Regions from separate parts of the Actinoplanes teichomyceticus ATCC 31121 genome, predicted to be linked through region 1. Evidence: riboswitches for the same ligand, from Rfam matches in the RefSeq annotation. Region 1 holds a riboswitch; the other holds the start of a gene.
What was found. Region 1 has a riboswitch for S-adenosylmethionine ahead of ACTEI_RS10535 (GNAT family N-acetyltransferase). Riboswitches for the same ligand answer to the same signal wherever they lie in the genome.
Positions count from the first base shown of each region.

Region 2: another riboswitch for S-adenosylmethionine. It lies ahead of thrC (threonine synthase); the one in region 1 lies ahead of ACTEI_RS10535 (GNAT family N-acetyltransferase).

Region 1 covers NZ_CP023865.1:2,342,160-2,351,493, reverse strand. Annotated here, with positions in the region: gene ACTEI_RS38200 (glutamate-cysteine ligase family protein) at 1-876, shown strand, start outside; gene ACTEI_RS10555 (esterase-like activity of phytase family protein) at 1,193-2,395, shown strand; gene ACTEI_RS10550 (DUF4190 domain-containing protein) at 2,504-3,478, shown strand; gene ACTEI_RS10545 (PilZ domain-containing protein) at 3,601-4,227, opposite strand; gene ACTEI_RS10540 (TIGR03560 family F420-dependent LLM class oxidoreductase) at 4,347-5,228, opposite strand; SAM riboswitch class IV at 5,338-5,454, shown strand; gene ACTEI_RS10535 (GNAT family N-acetyltransferase) at 5,466-6,086, shown strand; gene ACTEI_RS10530 (glycosyltransferase) at 6,167-7,462, opposite strand; gene ACTEI_RS10525 (glycoside hydrolase domain-containing protein) at 7,465-9,334, opposite strand, start outside.
Region 2 covers NZ_CP023865.1:7,847,202-7,856,535, forward strand. Annotated here, with positions in the region: gene ACTEI_RS34600 (Ig-like domain-containing protein) at 1-1,577, shown strand, start outside; gene groL (chaperonin GroEL) at 1,692-3,314, opposite strand; gene ACTEI_RS34610 (GNAT family N-acetyltransferase) at 3,745-4,251, shown strand; gene ACTEI_RS34615 (hypothetical protein) at 4,251-4,694, shown strand; gene thrC (threonine synthase) at 4,917-6,197, opposite strand; SAM riboswitch class I at 6,208-6,342, opposite strand; gene ACTEI_RS34625 (ABC transporter permease) at 6,469-7,332, opposite strand; gene ACTEI_RS34630 (alpha/beta fold hydrolase) at 7,329-9,334, opposite strand, start outside.

The DNA.
Region 1 (9,334 bases):
GTGCACGCCTACGGCGCCGCCACCGCGGGCGTCCGGATCGGCCTGGAGGCGGGCCTGGACGACGGCGGCCCGCTCGGGCTGCGGCGTCGCTGGGCCCTCGCGCACACCCTGGCTCCGGTGCTGGCCGCCGCGTTCGCGAACGCCCCGCTGCGGCACGGCCGCCCGACCGGCTGGCGCAGCGTCCGCCAGGCGCTGCGGCGCGACCTTCCGGTGCTGCCGCCCGGCCCGAGCGCCCCGCCGTGCGAGCCCGGCGACCGGCGGACCGCCGGCCCGGCCCAGGATCTGCCGGCCCCGCGCGCCGCGCAGACCGGTCCGGCCCAGGGCCTGCCGATCCCGCGCGCCGCGGCGTCCGGCCCGGCACGGTGCGCAACCGACCCACGTACGGCCTGGTCCGCGTACGTCATGAAGGCCCCCACCGGGACCGGCCGCAGCCTGCGCGACCGCCTGCGCGCCGGCGCCCGCCTGGCCGAGACGGACCTGCACCGCCACCTCGCCGCGCTCCGCCCGCCGGTGGCCGCCCGCGGTCATCTGGAGATCGACGTCGCCGACCGGCAGCCGGGCAACGGCTGGCGCGTCCCCGCCGCGGTGATCACCGCCCTGCTCGACGATCCCCGCGCCGCCGAGGAGGCCGAGGCCGCCACCGCGCACCTGGCCGACGAGCCCCGCCTGTGGGAACGCGCCGCCCGCGACGCGCTCACCGATCCGGTGCTGGCCGGCGCGGCCCGCGCCTGCTTCGTCGCCGCCTACGCCGCGCTGGCCCGCCAGGGGGTCAGCCGGGAGCTGCGCGACGCGCTCGCCGACTTCACCGAGACGTACGTCGGCCGTGGCCGCTGCCCCGCCGACGACCTCCTGGACCGCGCCGCCGGCCGCGTCTGACGGCGCCCGCCGCTGTACAGCGGACCGGAGCGGCCCGCGCCGCCCGGCCGCGCCTGGTGCGCCTGGTGCCCGGGCGCGCCTGGTGCCCGGGCGCGGCTGGTGCCCCTGGCGCCGCTGGTGCCCCTGGCGCCGCTGGTGCCCCTGGCGCCGCTGGTGCCCGTGGCAGGTGGCGCGCCTGGTGCCGGTGGCGCGCCTGGCGCGGGCGGTCCGGCAGCGTGTGCCGGCGGCGGCCGGAGTCGAAGGGCCCACCGCAGGCCGGTCCGCGGCCATCGGCGTGTTGCTGCCGGTTCACCCGGTCTCCCTAACGTCCGGCCTCATGGGAAAGATCGCCAATCGCACGCTCGCCGGCGCCGGCGCGCTGGTCCTCGCTGTCGCCCTGGCCGGCACCGCGTCCTACGCCGGCGGGCACCCGAAGGTCACCACGCCGACGCTGACCGGCTGGGCCGCGCTGCCGGCCGGCACGTTCGTCCCGGGCAGCGAGCCGTCCGGCGCGCTGGTCACCGGTGACCTGCACGGATTCACCGCGCCGTTCGCGGACCAGCCGGTGCAGGGCTTCTCCGGCATCGTGGACAACCACGACGGCACCTTCGACGTGCTCTCCGACAACGGGTACGGCAACCAGGCCAACTCCGCCGACTTCCTGCTGCGCGTGCACCGGCTCGCCCCGGCCTTCGCCACCAACACGGTGGACGTGGTCGGCGGCGTCAACCTGACCGACCCGAACGGGAAGGTCCCGTGGCCGCTGACCCGCGCCGACCGGGTACTGACCGGCGCCGACTTCGACGTCGAGTCGATCGTCAAGGCGGCCGACGGCACGTTCTGGATCGGCGACGAGTTCGGCCCGTACCTGCTGCACTTCGATCGGGGTGGCCGGCTGCTCACCGCGCCGATCCCGCTCGACGGGGTGGTCGCGCCGGAGACCGCGGCCCGCACCGGCGTCCCGGCGACCACCGGCAGCAGCAAGGGATTCGAGGGCCTGGCCTCCTCCCCGGGCGGGCGGTACGTCTACGGCCTGCTGGAGGGCACCGTCACCGGCGACACCCCGGGGCAGCTGCGGCTCAACGAGTTCGACACCCGCGCCCAGAGGTACACCGGCAAGCGCTACCGCTACCGGCTGGAGTCGGCCACCAACGCCATCGGCGACGCCATCGCGGTGGACCGGGACCGCTTCCTGATCATCGAGCGGGACGGCGGGCAGGGCGCCACGGCCGTCTTCAAGCGGCTCTACCTGGCCGACAAGCGCGACCGCGACCGCGACGGGCTGCTGGACAAGACCCTGCTGGTCGACCTGATGAACATCGCCAACCCGAAGCGGCTGGGCGGGTTCGGCACCACGTTCACCTTCCCGTTCCAGACCATCGAGGACGTGGTGATCCTGGACGACACCCATCTGGCCGTGCTCAACGACAACAACTTCCCGTTCTCCAGCGGCCGGACCGCCGGACGCGCGGACGACAACGAGTGGATCACCATCCAGCTGCCGCAGCCGCTGCACACCGACCGGCGCCTGCTCAGGTGAGCCGCGAGCCGGCGCGGGGGCCCGCCCGCGCCGGCTCCACCTCGGTCGATACGCAATCTTCACCGTCGTGCGCCCGGCGATGCTCGGTTCGTGCGTTAGCGTCCCGGCGTGAACGAGGAAATCCCCGGGCAGCCGCACCCGGCCCCCGGTCTGACCCCCCTTCCGCAGCAGGCGGATCCGCTGGCCGCGATCCCGGCGACCGGTGACCCGCTGAGCGCGCCGGCCCCGGTCGGCGGCAACCCCATGTACGGCGTGCCGCCGGTCACCCCGCAGCCGGGCTATCCGGCGCAGCCCGGACATCCGGACCCGGCGCACGCCACACCGCCCGGCGGCTACCCACCGCCCGCCTACCCGGGCCAGCCGTACCCCGCTCAGCAGTACCCGGGCCAGCAGTACCCGGGCTACCCGGGGCAGCCGTACCCGGGTCACCCCGCGCCGTACCCGATGTACGGGCCGCCGGACTCCGGCCGGACCAACGGCTTCGCCATCGCCTCGCTGATCTTCGGCATCCTCGGCGGCCTGCTCGGCATCGTCTTCGGCCTCATCGCCCTGGGCCAGATCCGCCGGCGCGGCGACCGTGGCCGCGGGCTGGCCGTCGCCGGTCTGAGCCTGTCCGTCGCCTGGTTCACGGCGATCGTCGCGCTGATCGCGATCGGTCTGGCGATCGGCGACGACAGCGAGACGAGCACCACCGTCACCTCCGGGGGACGGCCGAGCGCCGCATCCAGCGAACCCGCCGACGTACGCACCGACAAGCTGGCCGCCGGCGACTGCATCGCCACCATCACCGACGCCGACACCGTCTACGACCTGCCGGTGGTCGCCTGCTCGCAGAGGCACGAGGGCGAGGTGTACACGGTCTTCACCCTCCCGGCCGGCGCCTTCCCCGGCGACGCGAAGGTCGAGGCGCAGGCCGAGAAGCGCTGCGACCGCTCGATCGAGCCGTACGCCATCGGCCGGTTCGCCGACGCCGAGATCTACTACGTCTACCCGTCCAGCCGGTCCTGGACGGTGGACCGCAGCGTCACCTGTATCGCGGTCGCCCCGGAGGGCGCGAAATGGACCGGGTCCATGGTGAAGTGACCGTCGTCCGCCGGGTTCGGCGTCATCCCCGCGCGTCGCGGGCGACGGGCCACCGCCGCCCGCCGTGCCGTGCGGTCACGCCGGACCCGGCGGGCAGCCGCCTCGGGCATCCGGAGATGCCGTCACTGGCCGTACTTGGCCTTGCGCCGCTCGCCGATCTCCCAGGCGATCACGTACTGCCGGATCATCTGGGCGAGCGGGTCGACGGTCCGGAAGATCAGCACCACGTGCAGACCGGGCTCCCCCACGGCCGGCCGGACCGCGTGCACCCGGCCGGTCAGCTCGGCCTCGCTGGTGCCGAGCCAGACCAGCGCCCGCATGTGGTCGCCCTCCTTGACGCCCTTGGCCTCCGGCATCCAGAAGCGCAGACCGCCCTCGCTGATGTCCAGCATCCGGCCGTTGCGCTCCTGCTCGCCCCACTCGCCGAAGAGCCGGACCGGGGCGCCCGCGCCGCCGCGGGCGAACTGGCGCCGGTTGCTCACCACCGGTTCCGCGGTCGGGAACAGGTTCCACCGGAACGGGGCGCCGTCGGAGATGCCCTTGAGCAGCACCGGCATCACGATCCGGGAGCGCGGCGGCACCCAGAACACCTCGAACTCGTAACCGGGCAGGAAGCCCTCCGGGCCGCTGGTCTCCAGCGGGGCGGCCACGCTGAAGGTGTCCGGGTCGACCGACTCCAGCCGGGAACGGAAGTTCACGCCGTCCCCGAGGGCCAGGAACATCGGGGCACCGATCTCGGGCAGCTCCATCACACGCCGGCCTTTCACCTCACCTGGCCCGCACCGTGCGGGTCGCCTTGTCAATGTCGGCGGCCGGATCGGCGACGTGAGAAGTCGGACCGCGGTGGCTGACCTCGATCCGGGCCGCGCTATCCGCGCACCAGGGCGAGGACGGTGTCCATCGCCTTGAGCTTCTCGGCGCCGGTGCCGAGGAAGCCGTCCGGCACGATCAGCTCGTCCAGGCCGGCCGCGCGGTACTCGGCGATGGCGTCGGCGAGCCGCTCCGGGCTGCCGCCGGCGGCCGGCACCGGCAGCCCTTCCGGCAGCGGGCCGTCCACCACGGTGATCGCCTGCGCGGTACGGGCGATGGACTTCGGGTCCCGGCCGTGCTCGGCGCAGAACCGGTCGAGCACCGCCGACTTGTGCGCGATCAGCTCGGGCCGGCCCCAGGCGTTCCACAGGTCGGCGTACTGCGCGACCACACCCAGCATCCGCTTCTCACCACTGCCGCCGATCATGATGGGCAGCGGGTCCTGCACCGGTTTCGGCTCGCAGACCGCGTCGGTGAGCTGGTAGTACTCGCCGTGCAGGGTGGTGCGTGGCTCGCGCAGCAGGCCGCGCAGCACCTGCAACGCCTCGACGAACCGGTCCAGGCGCTGCTTCACCGAGGGCAGCTCGATGCCGTACTGCTCGTGCTCGTTGAGCTGCCATCCGGCGCCGACACCCAGGGTGAAGCGCCCGCCGGTGATGTGGTCGACGGTCGCCGCCATGTTGGCCAGCACGGCCGGGTGACGGTAGGTGTTGCCGTACACCAGGGTGCCGATCCGGACCCGGGGGACGGCCGCGCCGAGCGCGGCGACCAGCGAACCGGCCTCCAGGGTGGGGTGTTCGGGGTCCCGCCCGGCGCCCGCGTTCGGCATGAAGTGGTCGGCGATCCAGACGCCGTCCCAGCCGGTGCCGGCCGCGTGCGAGGCCGTTTCCAGGATGTCCGGCCAGGGCTGACCGGCGCCCGGCCAGATCGAGATGCGCATGTCGTCACCCTATCCACACCCGCTGGCCCCGGCCCGGGCTCGCCCGCCGGGTCTGTGCCGCGCCGCGCGGGACGGCGCGGCCGGGGCGGTGTTGCTAGGGTGGCCGTCGGGTCATGAGTGCCAGCGTTCAGCCCCGGCTTGCTGGCCGGCAACCCTCCGACGTGCGGGTGGGGTGCCCCGGGTGATGACCGGGCCCGGCGCGCGGTGCGCCGGGCAAGCCGCGAAGGGAGCCGTGCCGTGCTGCTCAAGAACCTCGACGCTCCGGTCCTGGAGGGACGGCTGGTCCGCCTCGAACCGCTGGCCCGGCGGCACGCGGGCGACCTGGCCGTGGCCGTCGAGGAGGACCGCCGGTCGTACCGGTGGACCTGGGTGCCGCGGGCCGCCGAGGTGGACGGATACCTCGACGCGCAGCTCGCCCGGACCGAGGCGGGCGTGCTGCGGCCGTACGCGCAGGTTCTGCGCGCCACCGGGCGCGCCGTCGGCGTGACCGGGCTGTGGGATCCGCGGCCGTGGCCGGACCGGGACGAGCTGTGCGCGGTCGAGATCGGCTTCACCTGGCTGGCCGCGTCCGCGCAGGGCGCCGGAGTCAACACCGAGGCGAAGTACCTGCTGCTCCGGCACGCTTTCGAGGGGTGGAACGCGGTCCGGGTGGATCTCAAGACCGACGCCCGCAACGAGCGGTCGCGGGCGGCGATCGAGCGGATCGGGGCCACCTTCGAGGGCGTGCTGCGGTCCTGGTCCCGGTCGTGGGCGCCGGGCGAGGAGGGGCGGCTGCGCGACTCCGCGATGTACTCGGTGGTCGCGTCGGAGTGGCCGCACTGCCGCGCCAGGCTGGAGGCGCGCCTGTCGGCACTCTGAGCCGCCGGGCACAGCGGGCCGGCATTCATGGTGGTATGCGGCGGCTCCTCCCGCGCGCGAAGGCCGGACCCGACGTGTGCTCAGGAGCGGCCGCGCGCCACCAGCCCCTCCCGCGCGTCAACGTCACCCCGCGGGAAGAGGGAGTCGAAGACCGCGACCCGGTCGAACCGCATGGCGTAGTCGCGGGCGCGCTTCTCCATCGCGCGTTTCTCGGTCTCCGGCAGCTCCAGGACGACCCGGTCCAGCGCCTCGCCCAGCGCGTCGACGTCGCCCGCGTCGACGATGATCGCGGTGTCGCCGACCGCCTCGCCGGTCCCGCCGGTACGGGTGGTGACGATCGGGCCGCCGCCGGCCAGCATCTTCTCGGCCAGGGCGATGCCGAACGTCTCGACGAAGTCCGGCTCCGGGCGGGTGGGCAGCGCGTAGGCGGCGCACCCGGCCATCAGCAGCGGTTTCTCGTCGTCGTCGACATCGTCGAGGAAGATGATCCGGTCGTCGTGCGCGGCCATCGCGCGCACGTGCTCCAGTGCCGGCCCGGTGCCGGCGATCACCAGCGGGACCTTCTCCCGGCAGCGCATCTTGCCGTACGCCATGACCAGGTCGTAGACGCCCTTGGCGCGGGCCACCCGGGACAGGAACAGCAGGTATCCGTCGCGTTGGAGGCCGCGCCCGGCCAGGGCGGCGTCGATGGCCGGCCGGTCGAGGCCGAGGAACGCCGACGAGTCGATCGGCGGGTAGCTGACCGTGACCCGTTCCCGGCAGGCCTGAGCGAAGGCGGTGCCGCGGTGCGCGTCGACCTCCTCGGCCGACGCGATGATCTCGTCCCTGGTGTACGCCGAGACCGCCACCACCTCGTCGCTGGCCAGGAACGTGGTCAGCAGCACCGTCGCCGCGCCGAAGCGTCCCTCGCGCAGGCAGGAGCGGATGACGTTGGTGACGTCCGAGCCGACCGCCTTGGCGATCGTGTGCACCCGCGGGGCGAAGCCGGCCGCCCGGGCCGCGGTGACCGCATCGTTGATCACCTGGGTGTGCGGGACCAGGTACATCGACAGGCACACGGTGGGCACGCCGTCGCTGAGCAGCTCGACCAGCCGGCCGGTGAGCCCGGCCAGGTGCCGGCCGTCCGGCACCCGGTAGTCGCCGACCGCCTCCGGGCGTTCGACGGTGATGCCGTCGCTGTACGGCAGCAGCCGGTCCAGCGGCTTCAGCGGCAGGCCGGCCGCCTGCAGGGCGGGGATCGGCCAGGTGAGCAGGCGTACGTCGTCGAAGCCCCGGGTCAGGGCCACCTCGGCGAGATTGCGTGCCTCACCCGAATGCCCGCAGATAACCGGATCGGCGCGGACCGCGATCACGAGTCTCCGGGTAGGACGGCTCATGGTCATTCCTTAGGAGTCGCAGGGGAATGGGCGAGGGTGAATGGATGGGACGGCGGGCGGATCCCGTGTCCCCAGGTGGTCGGCTCGGGGCCGAGCCGCAGGTGCAGCCGGCCCCCGCGGTGCACGTCGGTGGCGGACAGGTGGGCGGCGTGCAGCGGCTTGCCGTCGAGCGTGGCGGACTGCACGTACTGCGGCGGCGGGTCGCGGTCGAGGCCGTCGACCCCGATCGGCGTCTCCCGGTGCCCGCTGGTCTCGATGACGAACTCCTCGTCGCCGACGCGCAGCGCGGCCCGGGCGAACGCGGGCGTGTTGAGCAGGAACAGGCCCTGCCCGGCGACCGGGAACAGGCCCAGGGACGCCCAGACGTACCAGGCGCTGAGACCACCGGAGTCGTCGTTGCCCGGCAGCCCGCCGGGCCCGGTGCCGAACTGCCAGGTCAGCGCGGAGTGCACGATCTCGGCGGTACGGTCCGGACGGCCCGCGTAGTGGTACGCCCAGGGCGCCTCCATGTCCGGCTCGTTGTTGAGCCCCTCGAACCGGTTCAGGGCGTACCCGAGAGCCATCTCGGCCGGCAGCGGGCTGATCCCGGGCTGGCGGACCGGCTCCGCGCCGTACCCGAAGAAGCGGTCCAGCTTGTCGATGAACCCGCGGTCGCCGCCGGCCAGCTCGATCCGGGCGGCCATGTCGTGCAGCAGCCGGAACGAGTAGTTCCACTTGCCGCCCTCGTAGAACTCCGAGTCGCGCAGCAGCCCGGTGGCCGGGTCGAACGCGTTCACCCACTGGTGGCTGCGGCGTTCCAGGTCGTCGGCGAGCCGCCGGTCGTTGAGCGCGCGCGCCACCTTGGCGGTGCAGTGGTGGGCGTACGCCAGGTCCAGCGTGTGCGTGATCGGGTGCACCAGGCCGTGCTCGAAGAAGTCCTCGCCGTACATCCGGCGCAGGTCGTCGACCATGTGCACGAGCGCCCAGCCCCAGTCGATGCCGGACCGGTCCAGCGCGTGCGCGTCGGCGAGCGCGGTGTGCGCCAGGGCCGACGCCTGCCGGAAGAACCGGTCGGCGCCGCGGGCCATCCGGTAGCCGATCGGGAAGTTGCCCTCCTCCTCGCAGACCCGGATCAGCGACTCCAGCAGGTCGGTGGCCCGGTCCGGGGCGATCGCCCGCAGCAGCGGGATCTGCGTCTTGTAGATGTCCCACATGGTGCAGATGTCGAAGGCGTACGGCCCGGAGGTGGGCCAGAACGGGCTCTCGTCGTCGGCGAAGCACGGCTTGATCAGCGCGTGGTAGAGCGCGGTGGCCAGCACCGTCCGCCGGGCCGGGGTGCCGCCGTCCACCTGCACCCGGTCGATGTGGTCGCGCCACCGCTGCCGGGTGCCGGCGCGCACCCGCTCGAAGGCCGGCTCCGCCCCGGCGCACTCCCGCTCCAGGTTGCGCCGGGCCTGCTCGCAGCCGCGCAGCGAGAAGCCGATCCGTACCTCGATGGTCTGTCCCGCCCGGGCCGGGCCCATGAACAGCAGGCCGAACGGGCGCAGCGTGGTCTGCCGGATGCTGTCGAAGTCCAGCCGGGTGCCGCCCGGGATCAGGCGCCGGTCGTACCAGACCATCTGCCGCCAGCCGGGGGTGTCGGCCTCCAGGTAGATCGAGAGCGGCACGCCCTCCATCACCACGGTGCCCCGCGCGCAGCCGTGCCCCATGCTCTCCACCTGGGCGCGCAGCGGCACCGTGCGCCCCAGGTCGATCGCCAGGCCACCGCACGACAGGTCGATCACGACCCGGGCGCTGGGGTGGTCGGGGAAGGTGTACCGGTGCACGGCGACCTTCTCCCCCACGGTGATCTCGCAGCGCACCCCGGTGTCCAGGTTCGCGGCGTAGTAGCCG
Region 2 (9,334 bases), 2.8 Mb from region 1:
CCACGTCACTGCCGGTGATCGCCAACGACCGGGACCCGAACACCGGCCAGCCGCTGAGCGTGCTCTCCGCCGACCCGCCCGGGCACGGCACGGTCACCGTCACCGGGCCGCTCACGGTCGACTACACCCCGGCGCCCGGAACCCGGGTGGACACCTTCGACTACCTGCTCACCGACGACCTGGGCGGCACCGACACCGGCACGGTGACGGTCACCGTGGACCTCGCGCCGGCCGCGGCCGACGACAGCGCGGAGACCGGGGCGGGCGCGCCGGTGACCGTCGACGCGGCCGCGAACGACGTCGATCCGGAGGGGGCGGGGCTCACCGTGAGCTGGACCGGATCGCCCGCGCACGGTAGGGCGTCGCTGCAGGGCGACAACCGGATCCGGTACGTCCCGACGGCCGGCTTCGCCGGGACCGACACCATCGCGTACGAGGTCCGCGACCCGATCGGGAACACCGCCCGGGGCCGGGTCACCGTGCGGGTGCGCCCCGCCCCGGCGGCCCGGCCGGACTTCGCCGCCGTACGGGCCGGACGGCAGGTGGACGTGGACGTGCTGGCCAACGACACCGGCTCGGTCGCCGGTGGGCTGACGATCAGCTCGGTGAGCCGGCCCCCGGCCGGCAGCGCGACGCTCACCGGTGGCCGGATCCGGTACACGGCCCCGGCCATCTGGGCCGGCCAGGCCGAGATCCGGTACGCCGTGACCGACCCGCTGGGCGGCACCGCCGAGTCGACACTGACCGTCATCGTCACCGACGTCACGCCGTTCGCCGTGCCGGACTCCTGGGTCACCGCGTACCGGACGGCGGTCACCGTGCCGGTGCTCGCCAACGACCTGGTCGAGGAGGGCGCCCTGCGGGTCGTCGAGGTCGGCCGGCCGGACCACGGGACAGCCGTGAGCGACGCGGGGCGGGCGGTCGTCTACACGCCGCCGGACGGCTTCTCCGGCGTCGCGCGGTTCGGCTACACCGCCGCGGACGACGCCGGGCACCGCACCTCGGCCACCGTGACGGTCACGGTCGGCGCGCCGCCGGTGGCCCCGGACCGGGCGGTGACCACGCCGCCCGGCGAGGCCGCCGTCATCGGGCTGCCGGCGGCGGACAGCCTCGGCCGGCCGTTCGCGGAACGCCGGATCACCCCGCCGGCGCACGGAACGGCGCGGCTCAACGCGGACGGCTCGGTCACCTACACCCCGGACCCGGGTTTCGTCGGTGAGGACCGGTTCACGTACGAGATCGTCGACGCGGACGGCAACGTCGCGCAGGGCACGATCGTGGTGACCGTCCCGCCGCCCGCCTCGCCCGGCCCGTCGCCGGCGGTCCCGTCGTCGAGCGCGCGGCCCGGGCCGTCGCCGAGCCGGTCCGCGTCCGCCGCGCCACGGCCGTCCACCGCGCCGGCGCCGCCGTCGGTCTCCCCCGCCCTGCCGGTGGGCGGGTGGCCGGATCTGCCGACGACCGGCGGGCCGGATCCGCGGGTGCTGCTCGTCGTGGCCGCGCTGCTCGCCGGGCTGGGTGCGCTGTTGCGGGCGGCCGGCGGCCCCGTACCGGAGCAGCGCCGGGAGCCGGGCGGCTGACGACTGCCGCGCCCCACCGGCCCGGCGCCGCTCGGGCGCGACCGGGTGGAAACAGCGGAACGGGCGGGCCGCTGAGAGCGACCCGCCCGTTCCGGACAGCTGTTACGACCGGACTCAGAAGTCCATGTCGCCGCCGCCGGGGGCGCCGGCCGGGGCCGGGGTCTTCTCCGGCTTGTCGGCCACGACGGCCTCGGTGGTCAGGAACAGCGCGGCGATCGACGCGGCGTTCTGCAGCGCCGAGCGGGTGACCTTGGCCGGGTCGATGATGCCCGCGGCCAGCAGGTCGACGTACTCGCCGGTCGCGGCGTTCAGGCCGTGCCCCGCCTCGAGGTTGCGGACCTTCTCCACCACGACGCCGCCCTCGAGGCCGGCGTTCACGGCGATCTGACGCAGCGGGGCGTCGAGCGCGATCTTGACGATCTGCGCACCGGTCGCCTCGTCGCCGGCCAGGTCCAGCTTGTCGAACGCGGTCTTGCCGGCCTGCACCAGCGCGACGCCACCACCGGGGACGATGCCCTCCTCGACGGCCGCCTTCGCGTTACGAACGGCGTCCTCGATGCGGTGCTTGCGCTCCTTCAGCTCGACCTCGGTGGCCGCGCCGACCTTGATCACCGCAACACCGCCGGCCAGCTTGGCCAGGCGCTCCTGCAGCTTCTCGCGGTCGTAGTCGGAGTCCGAGCGCTCGATCTCGGCGCGGATCTGGTTGACCCGGCCCTGGATCTGCTCGGCGTTGCCGGCGCCGTCGACGATGGTGGTCTCGTCCTTGGTGATGACGACCTTGCGGGCCTGGCCCAGCAGGGACAGGTCGGCGGCGTCCAGCTTCAGGCCGACCTCCTCGCTGATGACCGCGCCACCGGTGAGGATGGCGATGTCCTCCAGCATGGCCTTGCGGCGGTCACCGAAGCCCGGGGCCTTGACGGCGACGGACTTGAAGGTGCCACGGACCTTGTTGACGACCAGGGTGGCCAGGGCCTCGCCCTCGACGTCCTCGGCGATGATGACCAGCGGCTTGCCGGACTGCATGACCTTCTCGAGGATCGGCAGCAGGTCCTTGACCGCGGAGATCTTGCTGTTGGCGATCAGGATGTAGGGGTCGTCGAAGACGGCCTCCATCCGCTCGGCGTCGGTCATGAAGTACGCCGAGATGTAGCCCTTGTCGAAGCGCATACCCTCGGTGAGCTCCAGCTCCAGGCCGAAGGTGTTGCTCTCCTCGACGGTGATGACGCCTTCCTTGCCGACCTTGTCCATGGCCTCGGCGATGATCTCGCCGACCGTGGAGTCACCGGCCGAGATGGACGCGGTGGAGGCGATCTGCTCCTTGGTCTCCACGTCCTTGGCCAGCTGCTGCAGGCCCTCGGAGACGCTGGCCACGGCGGCCTCGATGCCCCGCTTCAGGGCCATCGGGTTCGCGCCCGCGGCGACGTTGCGCAGGCCCTCGCGGACCAGAGCCTGGGCCAGGACGGTCGCCGTCGTCGTGCCGTCACCGGCGACGTCGTCGGTCTTCTTGGCGACCTCCTTGACCAGCTCGGCGCCGATCTTCTCGTACGAGTCCTCGAGCTCGATCTCCTTGGCGATGGACACACCATCGTTGGTGATCGTGGGAGCGCCCCACTTCTTCTCGAGAACGACGTTGCGGCCCTTCGGGCCGAGGGTCACCTTGACCGCGTCGGCGAGCTGGTTCATGCCCCGCTCGAGGCCCCGACGAGCCTCCTCGTCGAATGCGATGATCTTGGCCATACGGCGTTGTCCTCCTGGACATCCGCGGCGTCGGGCCGCATCGGCCCGCCCCCGCACATTGAGGAAGTCTGCGGACGTCACCACCTGGCGATGTGACGTCCTCAGGCCGAGCCGGATAGCCCGCGACGACCGGTTTCGTGCCGCGGCGCCGATGGCGGCGCCGTGACCGGAACCCCACCGTCCCGACCTGTTGGCACTCACGGGTCGCGAGTGCCAATCACTTGTTTAGCACTCCCGGGTGCCGAGTGCAAGAAACCCCATCTTCCCGCGAAACCCACGAGTCCGGCCCGGAATCCGGGTAAAGATCTTCACGCCCAGCTCGGACGGTCATCCCGGCGGTCACCCCGGCCCCGCCGCGCACCGGCCGTTCACCGTCCCGTTCGCGGCAAGACGGTTGCCGCCGGCCGCCGCGGCGGGTAGTCAGGACGACATGGGAAGTTGGACGGTACGCCGGGTCACCCCGCAGGACGCCGGCCGGCTGCGTGCCCTGCGGCTGGAGATGCTGGCCGACAGCCCGCTCGCCTTCCTGGAGACGCTGGCCCAGGCCGCCGCCCGCTCGCACGAGGGGTTCCGGCAGCGGCTCGCCATGTCGGCCAGCGGCCCCGATCTCGCCCAGTTCGTCGTCGACCCGGGCGCCGGCCCGCTGACCGGGCACGCCGGCGGCACCGCCATCCCGGACGAGCCACAGGTCACCGTGGTCTTCTCGGTCTACCTGACACCCGCGAGCCGGGGCGGCAAGCTGCTGCCCGGCCTGATCGAGGCGGTCGCCGACTGGTCCACCGCGGCCGGCCGGCACGAGCTGATGCTGGAGGTCGTCGTCGGCAACGACCGGGCCGTCCGGGCGTACCAGAAACTCGGTTTCGAGGACACCGGGCTGCGCCTGCCGCACCCGACCGTGCCGGTCCTCACCCAGCTGCAGATGCGCCGGCGGATCTGATGGCCGGCCGCCCCTGGCATGTCGCCCGCACGGTACTCACCGCCGCGAACGGGACCACCGGCGCCGGCCTCCTGCTCGCCCTGCTCACCCGGACGAGGATCCGGCGGGGCCGGCACGGGGTGCTGATCGCCGAGGGCTGGCGGCTCCGGATGCCACCGGCGTCCTGCTTCACGGTCGGCTCGGTGATCATCACGCGCCGCTCCGCCGAGTGGCTGCTGCACGAGCAACGGTCCGCCCTGCTGGCCCACGAGAGCCGGCACGCGGGCCAGTACGCGGTGCTCGGCCCGCTGTTCTGGCCCGCCTACTGGCTCGCCTGTGGCTGGTCCTATGTGACGACGGGATCGTTCGGCGTCCGCAACTGGTTCGAACGCCACGCCGGCCTGAACGACGGCGGTTATCCCGAGGAGCTCCCGCCGCGCCCATGGCTGCGGCGGTTCCGCTGAGGGGGTTTGGTCGGGAGGACGGGCGCACAGCGCCTCCGGCACGGAGCCATTGGGTCAGCGCTGGGTCGTTGGGTCCCTCGGAGATTGTCGCCAAGCTCGGGTGAGGGGCCTCGTACGGCGTCGCGTCCTCCCGCGACATGCATCCTGCCCATCCGGGGATCGGCGCGCAAGCCCTCCGGGGGAGGAATATTCGACAACCGGCAGATGTCCGGTCACCGAGTGCTATCCCAGCAGGCCGGCCTCGCGCGCGCCACGCAGCGAGGGCTTGATCCGGTGGGTCGGCCCGGCCTCCCCGGCGATCGCGTCCAGCGTCTTCAGCCCCTCGCCGGTGTTGTAGACGACCGTCTCCTTCGCGGGGTCCAACCGGCCGCTCTCCACCAGTTTCCTGAGCACCGCGACGGTGGTGCCGCCGGCCGTCTCGGCAAAGATGCCGGTGGTCTCGGCGAGCAGGCGGATGCCGGCACGGATCTCGTCGTCGTTCGCGTAGTCCATCCACCCGCCGGTGCGGCGCACCGCCTCGATCGCGTACGGCCCGGCGGCCGGGTCCCCGATGTTCAGCGACTTCGCGATCCCGGTCGGCTTCACCGGGACGATCACGTCGGTGTCGTGGTGCAGCGCCACCGCGATCGGATTGCAGCCGGCCGACTGCGCGCCGAAGACGGTCCAGCCGCCCTCCGGCGCCTGCGCCAGTCCGATCTCGACCAGCTCGCTGAACGCCTTGTCCACCTTGGTGAGCAGCTCACCGGAGGCCATCGGGATGACCACCTGGGCCGGGATCCGCCAGCCGAGCTGCTCGGCCACCTCGTAGCCCAGCGTCTTGGAGCCCTCGGCGTAGAACGGGCGCACGTTCACGTTGACGAACGCGGTGTCCTCGAACTCGTCGGTCTCCACCAGCTCGCTGCACAGCCGGTTGACGTCGTCGTAGGAGCCCTCGATGGCGACCAGGTCGCCGCCGTAGACCGCGGTCGTGACGACCTTGCCCTGCTCCAGGTCGGACGGGATGAACACGATGCTGGGCACCCCGGCGCGGGCCGCGTGCGCGGCCACCGAGTTGGCCAGGTTGCCGGTGGAGGCGCAGGAGAACCGCCGGAAGCCGAGCTCCTTCGCGGCGGTCAGCGCCACCGACACCACCCGGTCCTTGAACGAGTGCGTCGGATTCTGCGAGTCGTCCTTGATCCAGAGCGGAGCGGTCAGGCCCAGCGCGGCGGCCAGCGCCGGGGCGCTGACCAGCGGGGTCAGACCGGGGTCGAGGGTCACCCGGGTGGCCGGGTCCTGACCGGCCGGGAGCAGCGCCGCGTAGCGCCAGATGTTCTGCGGGCCCGCCTCGATCTCGGCCCGGGTCACCCGCGCGAGCGCGGCCTCGTCGTAGGCCACCTCGAGCGGGCCGAAACACTCGTAGCAGGCGTGCTGGGCGGCGAGCGGGTACTCCGCGCCGCAGGCACGGCAGACCAGGCCGCGGGCGGGCGAGGTGGTGGCGGCGGGTGTGCTGACGGTGGACGTCATCGAGGCCTTCCTCTCATCTTTCCCCGGCGGCGACCTACCGCGGAGGCCGGAATTAGCACCTGCCGCGCGCGGCCTCGTCATCGAGACATGCGCGGTGGTTGCCGGGGCTTCATCGGGCCGTTCCCTCTGCCCCTCTGGATGAGGTATTCAGTTGTTCCCCGAAGCTTACGACGAGATCCCGCCGCCGCCCCAGGAAGATCCCGAGTTGTGAGCGACCTCCTTCCGCGGGCACCCGACCGGCGGCGGCCGGTCCCCCGTTCGCCGGATGCCGTCAGGAGGTGACGTCCTTGCGGGTGAACCGGTGGAACGCCAGCCCCCAGAAGATCGCGGCGTAGACGATCGCCGAGATCGCCCCCTTGGCCAGGTCCTCCGTCTGCACCGGGGTGGACAGCAGGCCCAGCCAGGCGTCGCTGTAGTGGGTCGGCAGCGCGTTGCGGATCGAGCCGAGCGCGGTGATCTGGTCCAGGATGCTGGAGAGGATCCAGAGCAGCACGGCGCCGCCGACCGCGCCCAGGGCGGCGTCGGTCAGCACCGAGAGCAGGAACGCCAGGCCGGCCACCACCAGCAGCACCACGGCCAGGTAGGCCAGGATGCCGAGCAGCCGCAGCACCCCCGCGCCGGGCGGGATCGGCGCGGCGACCGTGCTGCCCAGCGGGTGCCAGCCGTAGCGCAGCGTCCCGACCAGCAGCCCGGTGCCGGCCAGCACGGCCAGCGCGAGCAGCGCGTACCCCAGCGCCACCACCAGCTTGACCGCGAGCAGCCGGGCCCGCGGGACCGGGATCGCCAGCAGGTAGCGCAGGCTGCCCCAGCTCGCCTCGCTGGCCACGGTGTCCCCGGCGAACAGCGCGAAGACCACCACGAGCAGGAAGCCGGCGGAGACCGCCAGGCAGAACAGCGCGAAGTTCAGCCCGCCCGAGGTGGCCAGGTCGACCAGGCTGCTGAACGCGCCCCCGCCGTCGCCGTCGTCGTCGTTCTCGCCGCCGCCGAACTCGAAGGCGACCAGGATGATCAGCGGCAACAGCGCCATGAAGCCGAGCGCCAGCTGGGTGCGCCGGCGCGACGCCTGGCGGCGGATCTCGGCACGGATCGGCAGCGTGCGGGACGGGCGGTAACCCGTCGCGGCAGAGGCGCTCATCGGTCTCCACTCCCCCGGGAGTTGTCGCCCACCAGGGCCAGGAACGCATCCTCCAGGCGGCGCCGCGGCACCACCCGGTCCACCCCGACACCGGCGCGCACCAGCGAGGCGACCACCTCGGCGCGCGGGGTGCCGTTCATGTCCACGATCAGGCCGGACGCGCCGTCCGCAGTCACCGAGCGCACCCCCAGGCCGCTGAGGACCTCGGTGGCGGCCGGCACGTCGGTCACCTCGATCGCCACCGACGGCGACTCGCCGACGATCTCCTCGACCGGGCCGGCCGCCACGATCCGCCCCTTGTTCACCACGACCGCGTGCGTGCAGGTCTGTTCCACCTCGGCGAGCAGGTGGCTGGAGACCAGCACGGCACGGCCGTCGGTGGCGTACCGCTGGAGCACCCGGCGCATCTCGGCGATCTGCGGCGGGTCCAGGCCGTCCGTCGGCTCGTCCAGCACCAGCAGCTCCGGCAGGCCCAGCATGGCCTGCGCGATGGCCAGCCGCTGGCGCATGCCGTGGCTGTAGTTCTTCGTCCGGCGGTGCACCGAGGCGCCCAGACCGGCGATCTCCAGCGCCTCGGCGAACCGGGCGTCCGCCCACGGGCGGCCGGTGGCCCGCCAGTAGGCCTCCAGGTTCTGCTGACCGGTCAGGTGCGGCAGGAAGCCGGGGCCCTCCACCAGCGCGCCGACCCGGGAGAGGATCTGCGCGCCGGGCACCAGCCGGTGCCCGAAGACGTAGATCTCCCCGGCGGTCGGGCTGGTCAGGCCCATCAGCACGCGCAGCGTGGTGGTCTTGCCGGCGCCGTTCGGCCCGAGCAGGCCGACGACCTGGCCGCGCTCGACGGTGAAGCCGATCTCCTCGACCGCCACGAACCCGTCGCCGTACGCCTTGCGCAGGCCGCGGACCACCAGCGGGGTGTCGGCGTACGGTTTCGTCACCGCCGTCACCCGGCGCCGGCGGCGGGCCCGGTGCACCAGCAGCAGGACCGCGAGACCGAGCAGGAGGGCCAGGACGAGCGCGCCGAGGGCGTACCACCAGGCGGCCGCGGGCGAGGCGATCGGCGTGCCCACCAGGGTGGGCAGCGTCAGCTGCCCGTCGACCGCCACGGTGTAGGTGGCCGGCGCGGCCGGGGAGAGGAACCCCTGGTCGCTGGTGGCGACGACGACCTGGAGGGTGTGCCCGGCCGCCATCTCCCGGACGATCGCCGGCAGGGTGACCGTCACCGGCCGCGCCCGGGCGATGTCCGCGGGCAGGCCGGTCAGCCGGACCGGGGCGACCAGGCCGGCGCTGAGCGTGGGCGTGCCGGCCGGGTCGACGTCGTAGAGCTTGACGAAGAGCACCGCCTCGCCGGTCGGGGAGGCGGCGCGCAGCCGCACCGTGGGCGCGCCGGCCACCTCGATCGCGCCGGAAAGCGGGGCGGTGGCGAAGGTGGCGTGCTGTCCCGGCACGTCGGTGGCCACGTTGCCGCTGAGCAGGGAACTGAGTCGGCTGCCCAGGCCGGGCAGGGCGGAGATCGCCGCCGGGTTGCCGTTCGGCGGGTTGGCGATCCGCCGCGCCGGCCCGGTGAGGTCCAGACCGGTGGCGCCGGTGCCGGTGACACCCGGGTACGCCTGCGTGGAGTACCCGTTGGTCACCAGGTCCCGGTCCGTCGCGCTGAACCCGGCCACCCGCGACCAGGTGAAGTCGTCGCCCGGCGCGCCGCCCTCGCCTCTCAGGTAGTGGTCGAGCCACTGGGCGGTGAGGTACCGGACCCGGTCCCGGTCGTTGCCCGGGCCGGACCCGCCGTCGTGCCCGCCGGTGAACCAGGCCACCTTGACCGGGGTGCCGTTGGCCGCGATGCCCCGGGCGTTGGCGTCCGCCTCGGAGAGCGGGAAGAGCGTGTCCACCGCGCCCTGGATCAGCAGCGTGGGCGCCTTGATCCGGTCGAGCACGGTGGCCGGGCTGGACCGGCGCAGCAGCTCCCGGGTGGCCGCGTCCGGCACGCCGGTGGTCGCCATCGAGAGGT